DNA from 2 places in the Bradyrhizobium sp. SZCCHNS2022 genome. Region 1 is predicted to be linked to the other one. Evidence: predicted binding sites of a transcription regulator. Region 1 holds the regulator's gene; the other holds the start of a gene.

Region 1 (10,132 bases):
CGCCGCCGATGCCGATGCGCGCCTGCCCGCCGATGCTGCACTCGGTGACGGTGTGTCCTGCGACGAGGCGGGCTGTGTCGTGGCGATGGCCGATGGCCGTTTCGTCGCCATGACCTTGCGCGCCGACGCCATCGCCGATGATTGCGTCCGTGCCGCGCTGATCGTGACCGCGCGCGCCGCGCCGTCGTCGTGTGCGGCCGCCGTGATCGACCGCCCGCGTCTGCAGCAGCAGGGCGCCTTGATGCTGGTGCAGCGGGGCGCCGGCTTCGCGGTCACGCCGGTGCGCACTGGTGGCACGGATCGCCCGTGGTGGCCGGCTTCGGCCGATACCGGCGAATTCGACATGACCCTGACACCGCGCGCGCCTGCGTCGCGTGGCCAGGATGCGACTCCGCCGGAGGCGGAGCAGGTGATCGAGGATTAGTTCGTCCGGCTTCCGCGCTGATGCTCGCGCCCTCGGCTTCGGCAGGTGCCGGCCGAGGGCTGCGGGCGAGCGATCCGAGACGACGAAATCGACGACGCGTGTCAGGTGATGCTGATCCGGCGAATCCGCGTCGTCTGCGATGCCGGCGCCTCCTCCGCGCTATCCGGACGGTGCTCGCCCGGCTGCCTGGTGACGGGCAGCTGCAGCACGGTGACGCGCTGGCCTTCGCAGAGCTGCGTGACGAGCACGTGCCGGCCGTCGGCAAACTCGATGGCGTCGTGATGGCGGTCGGGGATGTGCTTTTCGATCGTGTTGAACTTGGCGACGCGCTCGCGGATCGTCCGGGTCCAGAGCCAGCGGCTGTCGTAGCGGACGTCCTCGGCGAAGGCGAGCTCGGTGCCAGGCAGCATGCACACCGCAACGTTGGGCTCGGTCTCCACCGCGAAGCCGCGGGTCGCGGTGCCGCGGAAGGTCGTCGATATCAGCGTCTCGCCGACCTTGGCAGGACGGGAGGCAACGGCATGGAGGCTGTAGTCACACATCGGATCGCTCCTCGCTGAGAGATAGCCGACCCACGCTTCCCCCCGGACAGGCGCAGGCCTCTATCAGAGTGGACATCGAGGCGATGTTAGCGCGCGCTTCACGGCAATTCTGCGCTGATCTGCATGGCGTGTGGCCGCTGATGATCACAAGCGTTTGAGCGTGCCGCGCTGCACATCATGAGGTGCATTCGCGTGTGACTCGTTTTTGAGCTGCGGCGACGCTCCAAGCATCGCGCCGCCGCTCAACTGTGCATGTCGTCCGATGCCAGCGCGTCCGCGCTCAGCACGTGCTCAGTACTTGCGATAGAGCCCGACCAGCTTACCCTGGATCTTCACCCGGTTGGGCGGCAGGATGCGCACCTCATAGGCGGTATTGGCAGGCTCCAGCGCGATCGAGGCGCCGCGGCGACGGAAACGCTTCAACGTCGCTTCCTCATCGTCGATCAGGGCCACCACGATGTCGCCGGTGTCGGCGGTCTCGTTGCGCTGGATCAGCGCCATGTCGCCGTCGAGAATGCCGGCATCGACCATCGAGTCGCCGCGCACCTCGAGCGCGTAGTGATCGCCATTGCCGAGCATGTCGGCCGGCACGCTGATCGTGTGGCTGCGGGTCTGCAGCGCCTCGATCGGCGTACCCGCGGCGATGCGGCCCATAACAGGCACCGCGACCGGGCGCTCGCCATCATCGAGCGCGGGCGTCGAGGTCCGCACCTTGCCGAGATTGCCTTCGATCACCGACGGCGTGAAACCGCGGCGATTGTTGCCGGCCTGCGACAGCTCGGGCAGCTTGATCACCTCGATGGCGCGGGCACGGTTGGGCAGCCGGCGGATGAAGCCGCGCTCCTCCAGCGCCGTGATCAGGCGGTGGATGCCGGACTTCGAGCGCAGGTCGAGGGCATCCTTCATCTCGTCGAATGACGGCGGCACGCCGGCTTCCTTGAGCCGTTCATTGATGAACCGCAGAAGTTCGTACTGTTTGCGCGTCAGCATCTCGACCTGGTCCCCAGTTTGTATCGTCCGAGTCCGCGCCCTGCGTCCAAGGGCGAATGGGAGTTGGACGTTCGTATTCGCGTCGCCCGCAACATACTAAAAACAAATCATGAACGGACACTATATGTTCGATGTGTGTTCCGCAATCCTAAAAATATGATGAACGATCCGGGCTTTGCCGGGGAAAACCGCTCAGTTCGGCAGGCGCAGGATCTCGCAGGGGCTGCCGGCCGGCGCCTTCGGCGCAAAGGCCGGACGGATCACGAGCGCCTGGGAGAGCGCGAGATGGCCGAGCAGCGACGAATCCTGCTGCGTCACCGGTGTCGCGACCAGCGTGCCGTCGGCGCGTTCCTCCAGCCGGGCGCGCAGATAGTCCTCGCGCGAATCGTTGGCGGCGAGCTCGCGGCCGAGCAGGGCGGTCTCGCGCGGCATCAGCGCTTCGTCGCGGCCGAGCAGGCGTCGAATCAAGGGGACCAGGAACAGGATGGCGCAGACATAGGACGACACCGGATTGCCCGGCAGCCCGATCACCCTCATGCCGCCGAGCCGGCCATGCATCATCGGCTTGCCCGGTCGCATTGCGATCTTCCAGAACGCCATCTCGACGCCCTCGGCCTCGAGCGCCTGCTTGACCAGGTCGTGATCACCGACCGAGGCGCCTCCGGTGGTGACCAGGATGTCGGCCTCGGCCTCGCGCGCCCGGCGGATGCCGGCAACCGTGGCGTCGAGCGTATCGGCGGCAATGCCGAGATCGACAGGCTCGGCGCCTTCGCTGCGCACCAACGCGCGCAGAGCATAGCCGTTAGAATAGACGATCTGGCCCGGACCCGGCGTCGCGCCGGGCATCACCAGCTCGTCGCCGGTGGCGAGCAGCGCTACCCTCGGGCGCCGCCGCACCGGCAGCGCCGGATGGTTCATGCTGGCGGCGAGCGACAGATCGCGGTCGCTCAGCCGGCGCCCGGCGCTCAGCAGCACCATGCCCTCGTGGAAGTCGACTCCTGCCGGCCGGATGTGACGGCCCGTGATTGCGGCCTCGCTGAGCACGACGTGATCGCCGTCCGCGATCGTGTCCTCCTGGATCACGACGGCGTCGGCGCCGTCCGGCACCACGCCGCCGGTGAAGATGCGCGCCGCCTCGCCAGGCCCGAGGACGCGATCGAACGGCCGCCCGGCGGCGACCTCGCCGATCACCTTGAGCCGCGCCTGGGGCTTGTCGGCATCGGCCGCGCGCACCGCATAGCCGTCCATCGCCGACATCGCCTCCGGCGGCTGCGTCCGCAGCGCCGCGAGGTCACGCGCCAGCACCCGGTGAAACGCCTCGTCCAGCCCGACCATCTCCTCGGCCAGCGGTTCGGCGCCGGCGAGCACCGCAGACAACGCATCGGACACCGGCATCAAGGCCATGAGAGTTCCTTCGGACGGAGGCGGGACGACTCGCGGGAGTCGCGTTCTAACCGAACGTGCACGGCGCGGCCAAGTCCCCGGGGCAAGTCGCTTCCGTTGGATCGGGACCGGCTGGACCGAGAGAACCGATCAGACCGGATGTCCGATCCGCATAGTCGGTTCGACTTAGACAGCAGCGTCGTCGTTCGTCGCTCTCCTCCGCGTGTCTGCCCGACGGGCAATTTCCGCATCTCCGCCATGCGCCAACTGCCCGTCGTGTTAGTTTGCCGCACTGTTTCCGCTTGCGCCGTCGGGCAGATCACCTGCATCTTCTCGCGCATCCCGCCTCGATGAAGAGGGACGGTTCGCGGTCGTCACGAAACGTGAGGTGGGGAGGCGGTGGCTGCAGTCTGTCGCAACGCGCTGATGGCGCGTGGACGAACGGCGGATTGCAGGCGGTCAAGTCGCGTGGTCTCGACACCCCGACGCTGGTGTCAAGCGCAAGGCGCTCGAAGCGCATTGTCGTCATGGTGGCCAACAAGCCCGGTGCACCAGGGAGAGCGCGAAGCAGCCGACAAGCCCACCGCGCAGGGAATGCCGGATGACCGGCTGAACCTGTGGTACCTGCCGCCTGCATTTTTGTTCGCAGGCGGGCCATGGGTTGCGGCCAGCACCCGGCATTCCCTGCGCCCTCTTCGCTAAGCGAGGGCGGAACGAACCGGATCAACTCGGGCGTTTCAGCCGCGGGATCGTGGACGTGTGTGCTGACGGCGAGGTGCCAACCGTGCGTCTTGATCAGCGAGCGCTATTCTCCGCGTGCAACGTTGCCGCCTGATGGCACGCTCTCTCCGCCCGTCATTCCGGGGCGCGCGCAGCGCGAGCCCGGAATCCATAACCACGACCGGTCGAGAGGATCGGGATGTCTGCTCGCTTGACCTCCTTCACCAATCACCGTCCCGGAGTATGGATTCCGGGCTCGCGCTGCGCGCGCCCCGGAATGACGCGTGGAGAGAGACGTGGACTCACGTCCTGCTTCGGCGCGCTGCTCCGATCGGCGTCAGTCTTACGGCGCCGTCTGCGCCTCGATCTTGAACTGCGCCAGCGCGCTCGGCGGGTCGATCGCGATCAGCTGGGCGAGCTGCATGGCGGGCACCTTGGCGCGCGGCGAGAGCTTCAGCGTAAACGTCTGGCGCGGCTTCTCGACGAAGCGGCCGAGGGCGTCGACCGCGGCGGCGACATCGGCGTTGTCGGCGGCGAACTGTGCGCCGATCGCCTTGATGCTGTCGACCAGCGCCTTGCGCGCGGCGTCACGCGGGATCGCGTGCGTTCGCGCATAGTTGGCGACGAACACGTCGACGGCGCCGAGATCGCGCAACGCCAGTTCGATCCCCGACGCCTCGATCTGCGCCGCCGCCGCCGTCGCCTGCTGCAGATCGACCGTGAACACGTCGCGCGGCACGCGCGCCAGCGAGACGCTGGCGGAGGCACCGATCAGATTGCTGACCTCGAGCTTGAACGGCGACAACGCGAAGGTGCCGGCGCTCTCGGTCCAGCCAAGGCCGAGATCGGCATCGAGCGCGGCTGTGTCGATGCCGGCGACCAGCAGCGGCAGGAAGGCCGGGTTGGAGGGATCGAGCGGCCCGGCCATCTTGGCGACGAGGCGTGCCTGCGTCGGGATCGGGCCGACATACTGGCCCCAATCGAGGCTGATCGTGTCGATCTGCACCGGCTTGTCGCCGGACTTGTAGGGTGTCGACAGGGCCTTCAGCTCGATGCCGGCGAGCAGCTTGAGCATCTCGGCCGCATCGGCCGGGGCGGGCTTGGCGCCGGCGGCGGAATATTTGGCGGCGAAATGCATCAGGCCGGCGAGATCGAAGCTCTTCAGCGCGAAGCGGCCGAGCTTGATCGGCCCGTTCGGCCCGCGGCCGTCAAACCCCTCGACGGCGATGTCGCCTTTGCCGTCCTGGAGGTCGAGGCGGAACGAGGCGAGCTTGGCGGGCCCTTGCGGCGTCTCGATCGACAGGCCGCGGAGTTCGGCATTCTTGATGGCCATGCCCTCATAGATTCCGGCGACCCTGTCCATCAGCTCGCGTGCCTGCTCGGGCGTCGGCTGGGCGGCCGGCGTTGCCGGAAGGACGGCGAACAGCGCGGGCAGCTGCAGCCGGGAGGGCCGCACGCTGAACTCGTCCGCGCTGGCGCTGTCCATGCGCATCTTCAGGCCGGAGTCCGTGGTGATCTCGTAGGCGCCCATCGTGAACTTGCCGTTGATGCGATAGGTCTTGTCGTCCTTGGCGGCGTCGGGATCGAGCACGGCCAGGATCGCGTTGGCGTCCATGTCCTGATGGACGATGCCGGCCATGCGGCCCTGCATCTTGTCGGCCTTGCCGCCCGGCTGCTGCGGGGTCATCGTGAAGGTGACCTCGTCGAGTTTGTAGCTGGCGATGCGGCCGGCCTTGATGGTCTCGAACGTGAGCCCGGAATAGGCGAATTCGGCCGGGCCGGCGGAGGGGCCGCCGTCCATGGTGCCCGTGGTGCGCGGCACGGAGACCGACGATGCGCTGATTGTCACGAACTGCTGGGCGAGCGCCCGGTAGGTGTCGAGCATGCTGGCGCCGGAGGGGATCGCGGCAAACCGCGCCGGACCGGCATAGTCCTTCACCACCAGCTGCGGCAGCCTGTAGCTGAGCCGCATCGGCGCTGCGCCGGCCAGGCTGCCGGCCATCGTGACGTCATTGACCTCGATGCTGGACGCCGTGACATGCTCGCTGTCGGGCTGGTTCAGCCCGGTGGCGACGATGCTGCCGAAGGTCACGCTGGCCGGCGGTTGGCTGGTCGATGCCAGCTTGACGTCGGCGATCGTCAACTTGCGCGACCACAGGTCGAAGGCGACCTTGCCGTGGCTGGCCGTGGCGCCGTTCTGGCGGATCTGGGCGAAATTGGCCTCGACCTCGCGCTCGGCGCGCGCCTGGGCGTACCAGGGGACGCCGATGAAGCCGGCGGCGCCCAGGGCTACCGCTACGAGGACTGCGATGACGACACGTTTCATTTCGATATGCTCCGCCCAACGCTTAGGCAGCAGAGGGGTGATGGTCTCAGGGAAATCGATGGAGTAGGGATGTGCTTCTGCGAATTAGGGAATCGCTGGCCCGGGATGCCGACGAACATGGTTTCGGATGTTGCATGAAAGCCGTCCAACGTGCATCACATGCGCTTCCACCGGCCGGAAAAACCGACGTCTGAACGAAATTCAAGAGACCAAAAATCCGGGTCGGAAACGCTGGAGCACGTATGTCGTCGTCCTTTTCTGAAGATCTTCGTTCCGCAGCCCTGGCCTATCACCGCCTGCCGCGGCCCGGCAAGCTGGAGATCCAGGCCTCCAAGCCGCTCGCTAACCAGCGCGACCTCGCGCTCGCCTATTCTCCGGGCGTGGCCGCTGCGTGCACCGAGATCGCCAACAATCCGGCCGAGGCCGCCACGCTGACCGCGCGCGCCAATCTCGTCGCCGTGGTCTCCAACGGCACCGCGGTGCTCGGGCTCGGCAATATCGGCCCACTGGCCTCCAAGCCGGTCATGGAGGGCAAGGCGGTCCTGTTCAAGAAGTTCGCTGGCATCGACGTGTTCGACATCGAGATCGCCGCCGACACCATCGACCGCGTGGTCGAGACGGTGGCGGCGCTGGAGCCGACCTTCGGCGGCATCAACCTCGAGGACATCAAGGGACCGGAGTGCTTCGAGATCGAGGCGCGGCTCAAGGAGCGCATGAAGATCCCGGTCTTCCATGACGACCAGCACGGCACCGCGATCATCGTCGGCGCGGCGATCAAGAACGCGCTGTCGCTCGCCGGCAAGCAACTGTCCGAGGTCAAGATCGTGACCTCGGGCGCGGGCGCCGCCGCCATCGCCTGCCTCAATCTGCTGGTGTCGATGGGCGCGAAACGCGAGAACATCTGGGTCTGCGACATCGACGGCGTCGTGCATGAGGGCCGCAACACGCTGATGGATCCGTGGAAGGCGGTCTATGCGCAGAAGACCGACAAGCGGACCTTGGCCGACGTGATCGGCGGCGCCGACATCTTTCTCGGCCTTTCCGCCGGCGGCGTGCTGAAGCAGGAGCTCTTGAAGCAGATGGCCGAGAAGCCGCTGATCATGGCGCTCGCCAATCCCAACCCGGAGATCATGCCGGAGGAGGCGCGCGCGGCGCGGCCGGACGCGATGATCTGCACCGGGCGTTCGGACTTCCCGAACCAAGTCAACAACGTCCTCTGCTTCCCCTTCATCTTCCGCGGCGCGCTCGACGTCGGCGCCACCGCGATCAACGAGGCGATGAAGCAGGCGGCGGTCGATGCGATCGCGCAGCTCGCGCAAGACCCGCCGTCGGATGCGGTGAGCCGCGGCTTCGACACCGGCGAGACGCAAGGCTTCGGTCCGGGCTCGCTGATCCCCTCGCCTTTCGACCCGCGCCTGATCCTGCGCATCGCGCCGGCGGTGGCGAAGGCGGCGATGGAGTCCGGCGTCGCGACCCGGCCGATCACCAATTTCGACGAGTACACCGCGCTGCTCGAGCGCTTCGCGTTCCGCTCCGGCCTCGTGATGAAGCCGGTGTTCGCGAAAGCCAAGGCGCAGCCGGTGCGCGTGATCTACGCCGAGGGCGAGGACGAGCGCGTGCTGCGCGCCACCCAGGTGGTGCTGGAGGAGAAGCTGGCGCGGCCGATCCTGGTCGGACGTCCGAGCGTCGTCGAGGCCCGCATCAAGCGCTTCGGCCTGTCGATCAAGGCCGGGCGCGACTTCGATCTCGTCAATCCGGAAGACGATCCGCGCTACCGCTCCTATGTGCAGAGCTACATCGAGATCGCCGGCCGCCGCGGCGTGACGCCGGACGCGGCTCGCACCGTGGTGCGCACCAATGCGACCGTCATCGCGGCGCTCGCGGTGGTCCGGGGCGAGGCGGACGCAATGATCTGCGGCGTCGAGGGACGCTATATGAGCCATCTGCGTCATGTCCGCGAGATCATCGGCTTCATGCCGGGGGTCAGCGACTACGCGGCGCTGGCGCTGACCATCACCAGCAAGGGCGCCTATTTCATCGGCGACACCCAGGTGCGTCCTGACCCGACCGCCGAGGAGCTCGCCGAGATGGCGTCGCTCGCGGCCAATCACGTCACGCGCTTCAACATCAAGCCGAAGATCGCCTTCGTCTCGCACTCCGATTTCGGCGGCTACGACACCGACTCGTCACGCAAGATGCGGCAGGCGACCGCGCTGCTGAAGCAGCATCGTCCGGACCTCGAGGCCGACGGCGAGATGCAGGGCGACACCGCGCTGTCGGCGACCGCGCGCAAGGCGATCCTGCCGCATTCCGATCTCGAAGGCTCGGCCAACGTGCTGATCATGCCGAACCTCGACGCCGCCAACGTCGCCTATCAGATGATCAAGGTGCTGGCGGATGCGGTTCCGGTCGGTCCGATCCTGATCGGACCGGCGCGGCCGGCGCATATTCTGACACCGTCGGTGACGGCGCGCGGCATTCTCAACATGACGGCGGTGGCCGCCGTCGAGGCCCAGGAGCGGGCGGGGAGGGCGCAGCCGACGCTGTTCGCATGACCTTGTTGGCGTGATCGAAGTGTGGCGGAATTCGTCCGGTTTCGGTCGTATTCCGCCCGTCTTTATTGTTGAAAAGCGTTCGCGACGTCACATATCCGGCCTGAGGGGCCGGCGACACATGGTTTGAAGTTGATCGTGAGGGCTGGAATGCCGGGTTTCATTACGTTCGGGCGCGTTCTGTTTGCCGTGATCTTCATCTACACGGGCGCGACCAAGCTGTTCGGCATTCAGGCGACCGCCGATCTCATCGCCGCCAAGGTCACGATCCCCACCGTGCTCGCGCCCTACGCGGCGCAGCTCGAGGCCGCCGCGAAGATGCCGATGCCGCAGATCCTGGCGATCGCGGCCGGCGCCTTTGAGGTCTTCGCGGGCGCCATGATCGCGATCAACTTTCTCGGGCGGTTCTTCGCCGCTCTGATGATCGTCTTCGTCGGATTGACGATCTTCTATTTCCACGATTTCTGGAATCAGGCCGCCCCGGACAACGCCAAGACCCTGATCGATGCGCTGAAGAATCTCTCGATCATCGGCGCATTGTTCATGATCTTCGGCTACGGCAAGGGGCCGAAGGCGCCCGAGCAGAGCGCCTATGGCGACATCTAGCAACTCGCCTCAGGCGGCGCGCTTCCAGGCGGTGACGCAGACGTCGTGGTCGGGATCGAGCATCAGCTGATTGGCGGGCGCAAAACCGTGGGCCGTCAGCACCTGCTGCGGCGAACGGCTTGGACCGACCTCCGTGAAGCAGGGGGCGCCGCCAGGCAGCGAGACGTGGGGTGCGAGCGACAGGAAGAAGGTGTCGTAGCGGTCCATGAACATGTCGAACACGACCGGCCCGCCGATGATGGCCGCGGTGCCCGTCGTGACCCCGGCAGCCGCGCAGGCGGCCTCGAACGAGGCGCCGGCCGGGTTCCACAGCGTCGACAGCGGCTTCTCGGTGTCCGGCGCAATCCCCGCCACCGAGCGTGTCACGACCAGCCGCCGGCGCTTCGGCGAGTTCGGCTGGTCCTCATAGGAATTGCGGCCGTGCACGATCAGATCGGCACTGTCGAGCGCATCGGAGAAGAACATCGCGTCGCCGGGGAATTTGAGCGCTGCCGGCATCACATTGCGGGCGTCGGCCAACATTCCGTCGGCCGACACGATCACGTAACCTTCGAGACGAAGCTTGGTCACTGACGAAACGGATCCTCGA
Region 2 (10,132 bases), 2.2 Mb from region 1:
CCGGCCTGCGCGGAGTCGACCAGCGGCGGCAGCTTCTTGCCGGCCTTGGTCTCGCGCAGCCCCTCCTGCACCAGCGGGTGGCGTGCGAGCTTCTTGTCGAACGCCTCATAGATCGCGGTGGCCGCCGCCGCATCCTTGTTGCGCGACAGCCAATGCGCATAGGCCTCGGTGATGCGCAGCATCGAATCGTCGAGCTTGTAGGCGCGCTCGAAGCGGATGCCGGCCTCCTTCTCCTTGCCGGCGAGCTCCAGGATCATGCCGGCGTGCAGGTCCTTGAACAGCGGATACCATTCCGGACCGGTCAGCTTGTCGATGTTGGCGACGGCCGTCTTGGAATCACCCGCTCCGGCCGTGGCCCAGGCGGACAGCAATGTCGCGACGAGATCGGTGATCGGCCCGCGCACCGACTGGTTGATGTTGTTCTGGGCGGCCGCGTATTTCTTCTGCTTGATGTCCTGCACGCCCATCACGAGACGCGCGATGCGGTTCGACTTGTCGACCGCGAGCACGCGCTCGGCGAGCTTCACGGCTTCGTCGATGTCGCCGTCCGCAACCGAGGAGATGAAGGCACGGTCGAGCAGCTCGTTGTTCTTGGGATCGGTGCGCAGCGCCGAGCGATAGAAGGCGGCGGCGGAGGCAGCATCACGCTCGACGCTGGCGTGGCGGGCCGCGAGATAGCTGCCCGAGGTGGTGAGCGACTTCAGATCGACGCTGGTCGGAAACTTCGCGGTGGTGTCAGTCGGATGATCCGGCGTCTGGGCCAGGACGGTACCGGGAAGCAGCAAGGCGGCAACGGCAATTGCGGTCCAGCGATTGCGAATGGATGACATCACGGTGCGCTCTGATTGTTGGGAATGACGGATCGTCACGGACACGAACCCGATCGGCAGCTCTTCAAGGCGCCGACAATGCCGCGTTTAGCGGCCAACCGCAAGGATTTGCAGGATATTCGGGTCAGCCGGAAGCCCCTGTGGCCGAGGTGACCTGCGACAAACCGCGCCAGTATGGCCGTATCGTGGCCGGCTGCCCCTGTCGGGACAGCCGCCTCACGCAAACGTGCGTTAACCTTGCGCTACATCGCCTCGTAGTTCGGTCCGCCACCGCCCTCCGGAGGAACCCAGGTGATGTTGCCATTGGGGTCCTTGACGTCGCAGGTCTTGCAGTGGACGCAATTCTGCGCGTTGATCACGAAGCGCGGGCTCGTGCCATCCTCGACCCACTCATACACGCCGGCCGGGCAATAGCGGTTCGAAGGCCCGGCATAGACGTCGTGCTCGGAGCTCTTCTGCAGCGCCATGTCGGCGACCTTCAGATGCACCGGCTGGTCTTCCTCATGATTGGTGTTGGACAGGAACACCGAGGAGAGCCGGTCGAAGGTCAACTTGCCGTCCGGCTTCATCGCGGGCTTGGGCTGATGCGCCTTGGCCGGATCGAGCGTGGCACGATCGGGCTTGGCGTGCGACTGGGTGCCGAACAGCGAGAAGCCGAGCGTGTTGCACCACATGTCGAAGCCGCCGAGGACGACGCCGAGCACGGTGCCGAACTTCGACCAGAGCGGCTTGACGTTGCGGACCTTGAACAGGTCCTCGCCCACCGGCGAGGAGCGCCAGGCGTTCTCATACTCGACCAGCTCGTCATTGGCGCGGCCGGCGGCGAGCGCGGCATTGACGTGCTCGGCCGCGAGCATCGCGCTGCCCATCGCATTGTGCACGCCCTTGATGCGCGGCACGTTGACGAAGCCCGCCGCACAGCCGATCAGCACGCCGCCTGCGAACGACAGCCGCGGCACCGACTGATAGCCGCCTTCGGTGATGGCGCGCGCGCCATAAGCGAGCCGCTTGCCGCCTTCGAATACGCCGCGGATCGAGGGGTGCGTCTTGAAGCGCTGGAATTCCTCGAACGGCGACAGATAAGGATCGTCGTAGTTCAGATGCACGACGAAGCCGACCGCGACGAGATTGTCGTCATAGTGATACAGGAACGAGCCGCCGCCGGTCTTCATGTCGAGCGGCCAGCCGAACGAGTGCTGGATCAGGCCCTTCTGATGCTTGGCGGGATCGATCTGCCAGACTTCCTTGAGGCCGATGCCGAATTTCGCCGGCTCGCTCTTGGCGTCCAGCGCGAACTTCGCGATCAGCTGCTTGGACAGGCTGCCTCGGGCACCTTCCGCGAACAACGTGTACTTGCCGAGCAGCTCCATGCCGCGCGTGAACGACGCCTTCGGCTTGCCGTCCTTGCCGATGCCCATGTCGCCGGTGGCGATGCCGCGCACCGCGCCCTGCTCGTCATACAGCACCTCGGTCGCGGCGAAGCCCGGATAGATCTCGACGCCGAGCGCCTCGGCCTTGCGCGACAGCCAGCGGCAGACATTGCCGAGCGAGCCGATGTAGCAGTGGTGATTGTCCATCAGCGGCGGCATCGCGAAGGCCGGCAGTGAAATCGCGCCGCTCTCGGTCATCCAGAAGAACTTGTCGACCTGGACCTGCGTCTTCAGCGGGCAATCGTCATCCGTGCGCCAGTCCGGGATGAGCTTGTCGAGCGCGGCCGGATCGATCACGGCACCCGACAGGATGTGCGCGCCGACCTCGGAGCCCTTCTCGACCACGACGATGTTGAGATCGGCGTTGAGCTGCTTCAGCCGGATCGCGGCGGTCAGGCCCGACGGACCTGCGCCGACGATGACGACGTCGAACTCCATGGATTCGCGCTCGGGTAATTCTTCGGTGCTCATGTCTCTCGATCTCAGGCCCGGCTGGTGCAGTGGGTCCGGCCTTCGCATTCCCCTGGCGCATGCAAAGGTCAAACCCGCAAGCTGCAATAGCAACAATGACTTAACTAGGGTTCCTGAAGGCGTCGGCCGGTCGCTGAGGCTGATCCCGAGGGGAGAGCGAAGGCTGGCGCCGGAACACTAGGGCGTTCCGTCCCGTTTTTGGGTTATTCCAAGCTCTTGTTTCCGATTTTTCGGGCCGGGACAACCACGTAAATGCATTCCGCCATGCGCCGAGGCAGCGTAGACTGCTCCTGCGACCGATCATGATGACCCCCGAGCCCCTCCCCGACGTCCGCCAACTGCTCGCCTTCTATCTGGAGGCCGGGGTCGATTGCGCGCTCGCCGACGAGCCGATCAACCGGCTGGTCGAGCCCGAGCCCATCCCTTCGGCCGCGGCGCCCGCCGCCCGTGCTGCGGTGGCGTCGCAGCTGGGCAAGCACGGGGCGCCCGCGATCGTTCCGCCGCGCGGCGAACCGCCGCCTCCGCCGGACGCCGCCATCGCCTCGGCCCGCGAGGCGGCCGTGACGGCGCCGACCCTGGAGGCACTGCGCGACCTGCTCGAGAAATTCGACGGCTGCGCGCTGAAGCAGACCGCCACGCGGCTGGTGTTCGCCGACGGCAACCCGCAGGCGCGCATCATGCTGGTCGGCGAGGCGCCCGGTCGCGACGAGGATATCGAGGGGCTGCCGTTCGTCGGCCGCTCCGGCAAGCTGCTCGACCGTATGCTCGGCGCAATCGGGCTCGATCGCAGCAAGGTCTACATCGCCAACGTCATCCCATGGCGGCCGCCAGGCAACCGCACGCCGACGCCGCAGGAGACCCAGATCTGCCTGCCCTTCATCCGTCGCCAGATCGAGCTGGTCGATCCCGACGTGCTGGTGACGCTCGGCAATCCGTCGACCCAGGCGCTGCTCGGCACCACCGAGGGAATCATGCGCACCCGCGGCAAGTGGCGCGACTACGACACCGGCAAACGCACCATCCGCGCGATCGCCACCTTCCACCCGGCCTACCTGCTGCGCTCGCCGTCCTACAAGCGTCTGTCGTGGCAGGATCTGCGCGCGATCGCGACGGTGCTGGCAGTGTAGGCCCCCGCCCTCGCCGCGTCATTGCGAGCGAAGCGAAGCAATCCAGGAGCGTGGGCGGGACTCTGGATTGCTTCCGCCGTCGCCCCCCGGGCTATGGCGGACAAGTCGTCGCAAGTGCTCCTCGCAATGACGGTGTTCGCGGATAGCGCTACGTTCCCTTCGGCCGCACGATCGCCCAGCCGATGCGCAGCACCGGCTGGCGGCCGTTGATCAGCCAGTCGAAGCTGCGCGGCACCTCCGGCACGAGGCCGGGGAAACGCTGGACCAGCTCTGGCGGCGGCGTGCCGGCCGTGTCCGAAGCGCGCCAGACCACGATGCCGCCGTTCTCGGCGAACTTCGCCGCCGTCATCCACGGCGTCCGCTGCGGCGTGGCATCGAGGAACAGATGCGCGCGGCGGCGGCCCAACGCGACCAGGCTGGCGAGTTGCGGATCGCCGGCGACCGCCTGCAGCCGCTGGTTGGTGCGGCGCTCGAAACTCTCGACGAAGAAGCGGGAGATGTCGCGGGCCGGCATCGCCGTCGCGACCTCGCGGTCGCCGACCAAGGGCAAGACCACGGCGCTGCCCGCAACGAGGACGGCCGGTGCCGCAACCGCGGCTGCCCAGACCATGCGCAGCAGCCGCTGCCGGCGCAGATAGATCAGGTCGCCCGATGCCACCACCAATGCGAGGCCGACCATGCTCAATGTGACTGCGGCCCCGCCGAACACGGTCGGCAGGCCGAACAGACCCGAGATCAGGCTACCCGCCAAGGCCGGCGCGATCGCGAAGCAATAGACGAAGTCGCGTGCGAGCGGCGGAACGGCGCGACGATAGATGATCGGGGCGTCGGTCTCGCTGCGGTTGATCCAGCTGGCGTCGAGCAGCACGAGCAGCACGACGGCCGAGAGCGCCAGCAGGATCCCCCCCGCCAAGGCGAGCCAATGCCAGCCTCGCGTCGAAAGCTCCGCGAGCATGGGCAGTGCGGGCAGCCCGACACTGTCGGAGCGCAGCACGAAAATGAGGTAGGGCAGCGCCAACGCCAGCACGACGAGGAGTGCGAACAGCGGATCGAACGAGCGCAGCACGCGGCGGCCCTGCGCCGTCGACACCACGAAGCCGGCGAGCAGCAGCAGCAGGCCGGCGGCGGCCGGCGTCGTCAGCAGCAACAGGCCGGCCTCGATCGACCACGCGAACCAGGCATTGCGCCGGCCCTGGCCGAGGATCCGCCAACTGTGCAGCAGCAGCAGCGCCCACAGTGGCCGCGCCAGCACCTCGGGACCGAATTCGAGGGTCGGCGCGCCGAAGGCGGTGATCGTCATCGTCAGCAGCACCGCGAGCACCGCCTGCTGGCCACCGACGATCGTCCGCGCCAGGAGGTAGATCACCCACAGACTGAGGGCCGAGCACAGCGCCGCCAGCACATAGACGCCGAATAGATGGTTGCCGGCGACGCGGTAGGCGATGTCCGCAAGCCAGAACGACAGCGGTGGTCCGAGGTCGGTGCCGACCTGGTACTCGCGTCCGAACGCGATGGCGGTGGCGAGCTGGCCGGGCGGGCTGCGATAGAACAGCACGGCTGTGCCGAGCCACATCATGGCCTGGCACAGCACCACGATGACGACGACCAGCCGTGGCCTGGCGCGGATCAGTTCGACAACCAGTGACGTGAAACGCATGAACGGCTGGATCGCTTAGCTGGATCGCTGAGGACGTCGAGGAGGCCGGCAGGACCGTCCCTCATCCGCAACCGCGGTGTCCGGCGCCCGCAATCAATACCGCATGATCGAGGCCCACAAGACCGCCCCGCTGCGAGGAGTGACACGTCGTGCTGGTTGGCTGACTAAAGCTATTAAGACCGCGGCGCCATCGAGGCAACCGGCATCAGGCCTCAAGGGAGATTTCGGTGGATGTCACCACGCTCACCTCGGCGAAGAGATCCGGCTCCGGCACCTCGGTCCAAGGCTGATGCTTGCGCCGGGCCGCCACGACCGGGGCGAACAGGCTGCGGTGATGGACCGAAGGGCCGAGACGATCGAGTGCAGCCAGATGCTCGGGCACGCCGTAGCCCTTGTGCTGCTCGAAGCCGTAGCCCGGGCAGTCCTGCGCCAGCGCGCACATCAGCCGGTCCCGCGTCACCTTGGCGACGATCGAAGCCGCCGCGATCGACATCACCAGCCCGTCACCGCCGATCACGGCCTCGCAGCCGCAGTCGACATCGATGCGGTCACGACCGTCGACGAACACGTGCCTTGGCGCCTCCGGCAGCGCCTTCACCGCCCGCGCAAGCGCCCACAGCGACGCCCGCAGGATGTTGTCGCGATCGATGCGCGCCGGCGAGGCGACCGCCACGGCGAAGGCGGAGGTCTTGCAGATTTTGTCGAACAGCGCCTCGCGCTGCTCCGCGCTCAGCCGCTTGGAATCGTCAAGACCTTTGGGGATGCGCGCCGGATCGAGAATCACGGCTGCCGCCACCACCGGGCCTGCGAGCGGACCACGGCCGGCCTCGTCGCAGCCGGCGACCGGCCAGATGCCCTGCTTCAGCAGAGCACGCTCGCGCCGGAAACTCGGCGGCGCCACCGCAATGACACCCTTGCTGAGCCTGCCGCCAGCCTTGCCGGCCTCCTTTGCAGAGCCAAGCTTGGCCGCCCCCTTCGCAGCGCCGCTCTTCGCAGCGTCAGCCTTCGTAACGCCAGCCTTCGTAACACCAACCTTCGCAGCGCCGCTCTTGGCCGACGCACCACTGGCGGCCTTCGCCCCGCCCGGCTTGTTCGCTTGGTCCCGAATCATGGTCGGCATGGTGCGGACCGGGACGCAGCCGCGCAACCCGCAACCTTTCTCAATTCCCCACTATTCGCAACGTGGGTCCGCGGCCCTGGACTCCTCCGGCAGACGCACCCGACCGTCGTCGCCGACTTCGATCCCCGGCGCCACGACGGCTTCCCAGACATGGCCGTCCGGATCGGCGAAATAGCCGCAATAGCCACCATAGTGGGTCGGATGGGCCGGCTTCAGCAGCGAGGCTCCCTTCTCGACCGCCGCGTCCAGGGCTGCATCGACCTCAGCCTCGGAGCGGCAGTTCCAGGCCAGCGTCACACCGCGGAACGCCCGCGGACGAGGTTCCTCCGGCACACCGGCTTCTTGTGCCAGCGTGTGCCACGGATAGAGCGCCAGAACGGTTGCTCCAGTCTCGAAGAACGCCACGGCCTCCCCGGTCGCCTGGAACTTCCGAACGAAGCCGAGCGAGGCGTAGAACGCGATGCTCCGCCGCATCTCGGAGACGCCGAGCGTGACAACCGTGAACCGCGGAACCACGACCTCGGCACCCATGACGCCCTCTCTCATCCTTCAAAACAGGCTGAGCTGCTGCCCGCCGCCCTTCGGCCGCACGAAATGATCCGTCGTCAGCTTGGTCCGCCGCTTGTTCAGGCCGAGCTTCTCGCAGGCGATCTCGAAGCGGCGGCCGATCATCCAGGCCATAGGACCTGTCCCCTTCATCCGGGTGCCCCATTGCGAGTCGTAGTCGCGGCCGCCGCGCATGTCGCGGATCAGGGTGAAGACGTGGCGATAGCGGTCCGGAAAATGCTCGAGCAGCCATTCGCGGAACAGGTCGCGCACCTCCAGCGGCAGCCGCAGCAGCACGTACGCAGCTTCCTTGACGCCGGCATGGGCGGCGGCATCGAGGATGCGCTCGATCTCGCTGTCGTTGAGCGCCGGGATCACCGGCGCCACCATCACCGTGGTCGGGATGCCCGCCTTCGACAGCGCCTGCAGCGCCTCCAGCCGCTTCGACGGCGTCGAGGCCCGCGGCTCCATGGTGCGGGCCAGCTTCGGATCCAGCGTGGTCACTGAAATCGCGACCTTTGCCAGGTTCTTCTTGGCCATCCGCGCCAGAATGTCGGCATCACGCATCACCAGCGCCGACTTGGTGACGATTCCGACGGGATGGCCAACCTTTTCCAGCACCTCGAGAATGCCGCGCATGATCTTCCGCTCACGCTCGATCGGCTGGTACGGATCGGTGTTGGTGCCGATCGCGATCATCCGCGGCTCGTAGCCGCTCGCCGCCAGCTCCTTCTCCAGCAGCGCCGCCGCATCCGGCTTCACGAACAGCTTGGATTCGAAGTCGAGGCCCGGCGACAGGCCGAGGAAAGCATGCGTCGGCCGCGCGAAGCAATAAACGCAGCCGTGCTCACAGCCGCGATACGGATTGATCGAGCGGTCGAAGCCAATGTCCGGCGAGTCGTTGCGAGTGATGACCTTGCGCGAGGTGTCGGTCGCGACCGTGGTCTTGAATGGCGGCAGCTCCTCGAGGCTCTGCCAGCCATCGTCGAAGGCGATGCGGGCCTCGGCCTCGTAGCGTCCGCTCGCATTGGATTGCGCCCCCCGGCCGCGGCGCCGGCTCCGGTCGATGGTGACCGCGAGCTCGGGGAAATCGGTCTCGGGACGGTTCTGCTCAGGACCCGGGGAAGGCGCGCCCGCCGGCTCGGAGGGCACCTGGACCGGCGGGCGCTTGAGGGCATGTGAAGATGCTCGGCTCATGGCCAAGGTATAGCACAAAAAGAGAACATAACAAGATCAAAATTGAACAAGCTCGGAGGATCCGTTCTGAGCCTGCGCAAGGCCAGCCATCACATTCCCGTTCTATGCTGCGGCCGCGTTGGAACGGGACGGTGCGGCGTTACTCTCCTGTACTCTCCCGCAGGCGCGAAACGGACGGCAAGCGAGGTCCCATGCAGCTCAGTTCTCCCCAACCGACGCTTCCCGCTGACGATCTCGACCTGCTCGACCGCTATTGGCGCGCCGCCAACTACCTCTCGGTCGGCCAGATCTACCTGCTCGACAACCCGCTGCTGAGAGAGCCGCTGAAGCCGGAGCACATCAAGCCACGCCTGCTCGGCCATTGGGGCACGACGCCGGGGCTGAACTTCATCTACGCCCATCTCAACCGCGCCATCGCCGCACAGGATCTCAACGTGATCTATGTCTGCGGACCCGGGCATGGCGGCCCGGGCGTGGTCGCCAACACCTATCTCGAGGGCAGCTATAGCGAGATCTATCCCGACATCACGCGCGATGCGGACGGGCTGCGCAAGCTGTTCCGGCAGTTCTCCTTTCCCGGCGGCATTCCGAGCCATGCGGCACCGGAGACGCCGGGGTCGATCCATGAAGGCGGCGAGCTCGGCTACGCGCTGGTGCACGCCTATGGCGCGGCGTTCGACAATCCCGACTTGATCGTGGCCTGCGTCATCGGCGACGGCGAGGCCGAAACGGGACCGCTCGCCGCGTCGTGGCACTCGAACAAATTCCTCAACCCGGCGCATGATGGCGCGGTGCTGCCGATCCTGCATCTCAACGGCTACAAGATCGCCAACCCCACCGTGCTGGGCCGCATGGCCGATGCCGAGATCAAGTCTTTGTTCGAGGGCTACGGCTACGCGCCGTTGTTGGTCGAGGGCGACGAGCCCCAGGCGATGCACCGGCAGATGGCGGATGCGCTCGACGTTGCGCTCGCCAGCATCCGCTCGATCCAGCAGAATGCGCGCCAGCCGGATGCCGTGATCCATCGCCCGCGCTGGCCGATGATCGTGCTGCGCAGCCCGAAGGGCTGGACCGGGCCGAAGGAGGTTGACGGCCTCAAGGTCGAAGGGTTCTGGCGCGCCCATCAAGTGCCGATCGGCAATCCCCGCCGCAATCCGCAGCATCTCGCTTTGCTCGAAGCGTGGATGAAGAGCTACCAGCCCGAGACGCTGTTCGACGCGACCGGCCGTCTGGCGCCGGAGTTGCAGGCGCTGGCGCCGAAAGGCGCGCGACGCATGGGCGCCAACCCGCATGCCAATGGCGGCCTTCTCAAGCGCGAGCTGAAGCTGCCCGACTATCGCGCCTTCGCAGTCGACATTCGCTCCCCCGGCGAGACCATCGCCGAGGCGACGCGGGAGCTCGGCAGGTTCCTGCGCGAGGTCTTCACGTTGAACCAGGCCACGCGCAACTTCCGCATCATGGGCCCGGACGAGACCGCCTCGAACCGGCTCGACGCCGTGTTCGACGTCACCGAGCGCGTCTGGATGGAAGGCATCGAGCCCTATGACGTCCATCTCGCCCAGGATGGCCGCGTCATGGAGGTGCTGAGCGAGCATCTCTGCCAGGGCTGGCTGGAAGGCTATCTGCTCACCGGCCGCCATGGATTCTTCTCCTGCTACGAAGCCTTCATCCACATCGTGGATTCCATGTTCAACCAGCATGCCAAATGGCTGAAGGTCGCGCGCGAGCTGCCATGGCGTCGCTCGATCGCGTCG

Evidence for each region. Region 1 encodes LexA, which represses DNA repair genes until DNA is damaged. Its sites were predicted from a motif close to TGTTCNNNNTGTGTTCNG; they were not measured.
Region 2: QXZ94_RS00830 (PA0069 family radical SAM protein) is a predicted target of LexA. The motif match lies at 8,389-8,406, and genes of this name have one in related genera.

Annotation. Positions count from the first base shown of each region.
Region 1 is NZ_JAUHHZ010000001.1:2,427,608-2,437,739, reverse strand. Features, by position in the region: gene QXZ94_RS10855 (ComEC/Rec2 family competence protein) at 1-424, shown strand, start outside; gene QXZ94_RS10850 (hypothetical protein) at 526-966, opposite strand; gene lexA (transcriptional repressor LexA) at 1,258-1,956, opposite strand; gene glp (gephyrin-like molybdotransferase Glp) at 2,149-3,360, opposite strand; gene QXZ94_RS10835 (hypothetical protein) at 4,403-6,385, opposite strand; gene QXZ94_RS10830 (NADP-dependent malic enzyme) at 6,628-8,940, shown strand; gene QXZ94_RS10825 (DoxX family protein) at 9,088-9,543, shown strand; gene QXZ94_RS10820 (dihydrofolate reductase) at 9,553-10,113, opposite strand.
Region 2 is NZ_JAUHHZ010000001.1:179,709-189,840, reverse strand. Features, by position in the region: gene QXZ94_RS00860 (tetratricopeptide repeat protein) at 1-830, opposite strand, end outside; gene QXZ94_RS00855 (electron transfer flavoprotein-ubiquinone oxidoreductase) at 1,073-2,731, opposite strand; gene QXZ94_RS00850 (uracil-DNA glycosylase) at 3,037-3,858, shown strand; gene QXZ94_RS00845 (glycosyltransferase family 39 protein) at 4,007-5,515, opposite strand; gene QXZ94_RS00840 (ribonuclease HII) at 5,721-6,635, opposite strand; gene QXZ94_RS00835 (VOC family protein) at 6,687-7,166, opposite strand; gene QXZ94_RS00830 (PA0069 family radical SAM protein) at 7,185-8,378, opposite strand; gene QXZ94_RS00825 (phosphoketolase family protein) at 8,570-10,132, shown strand, end outside.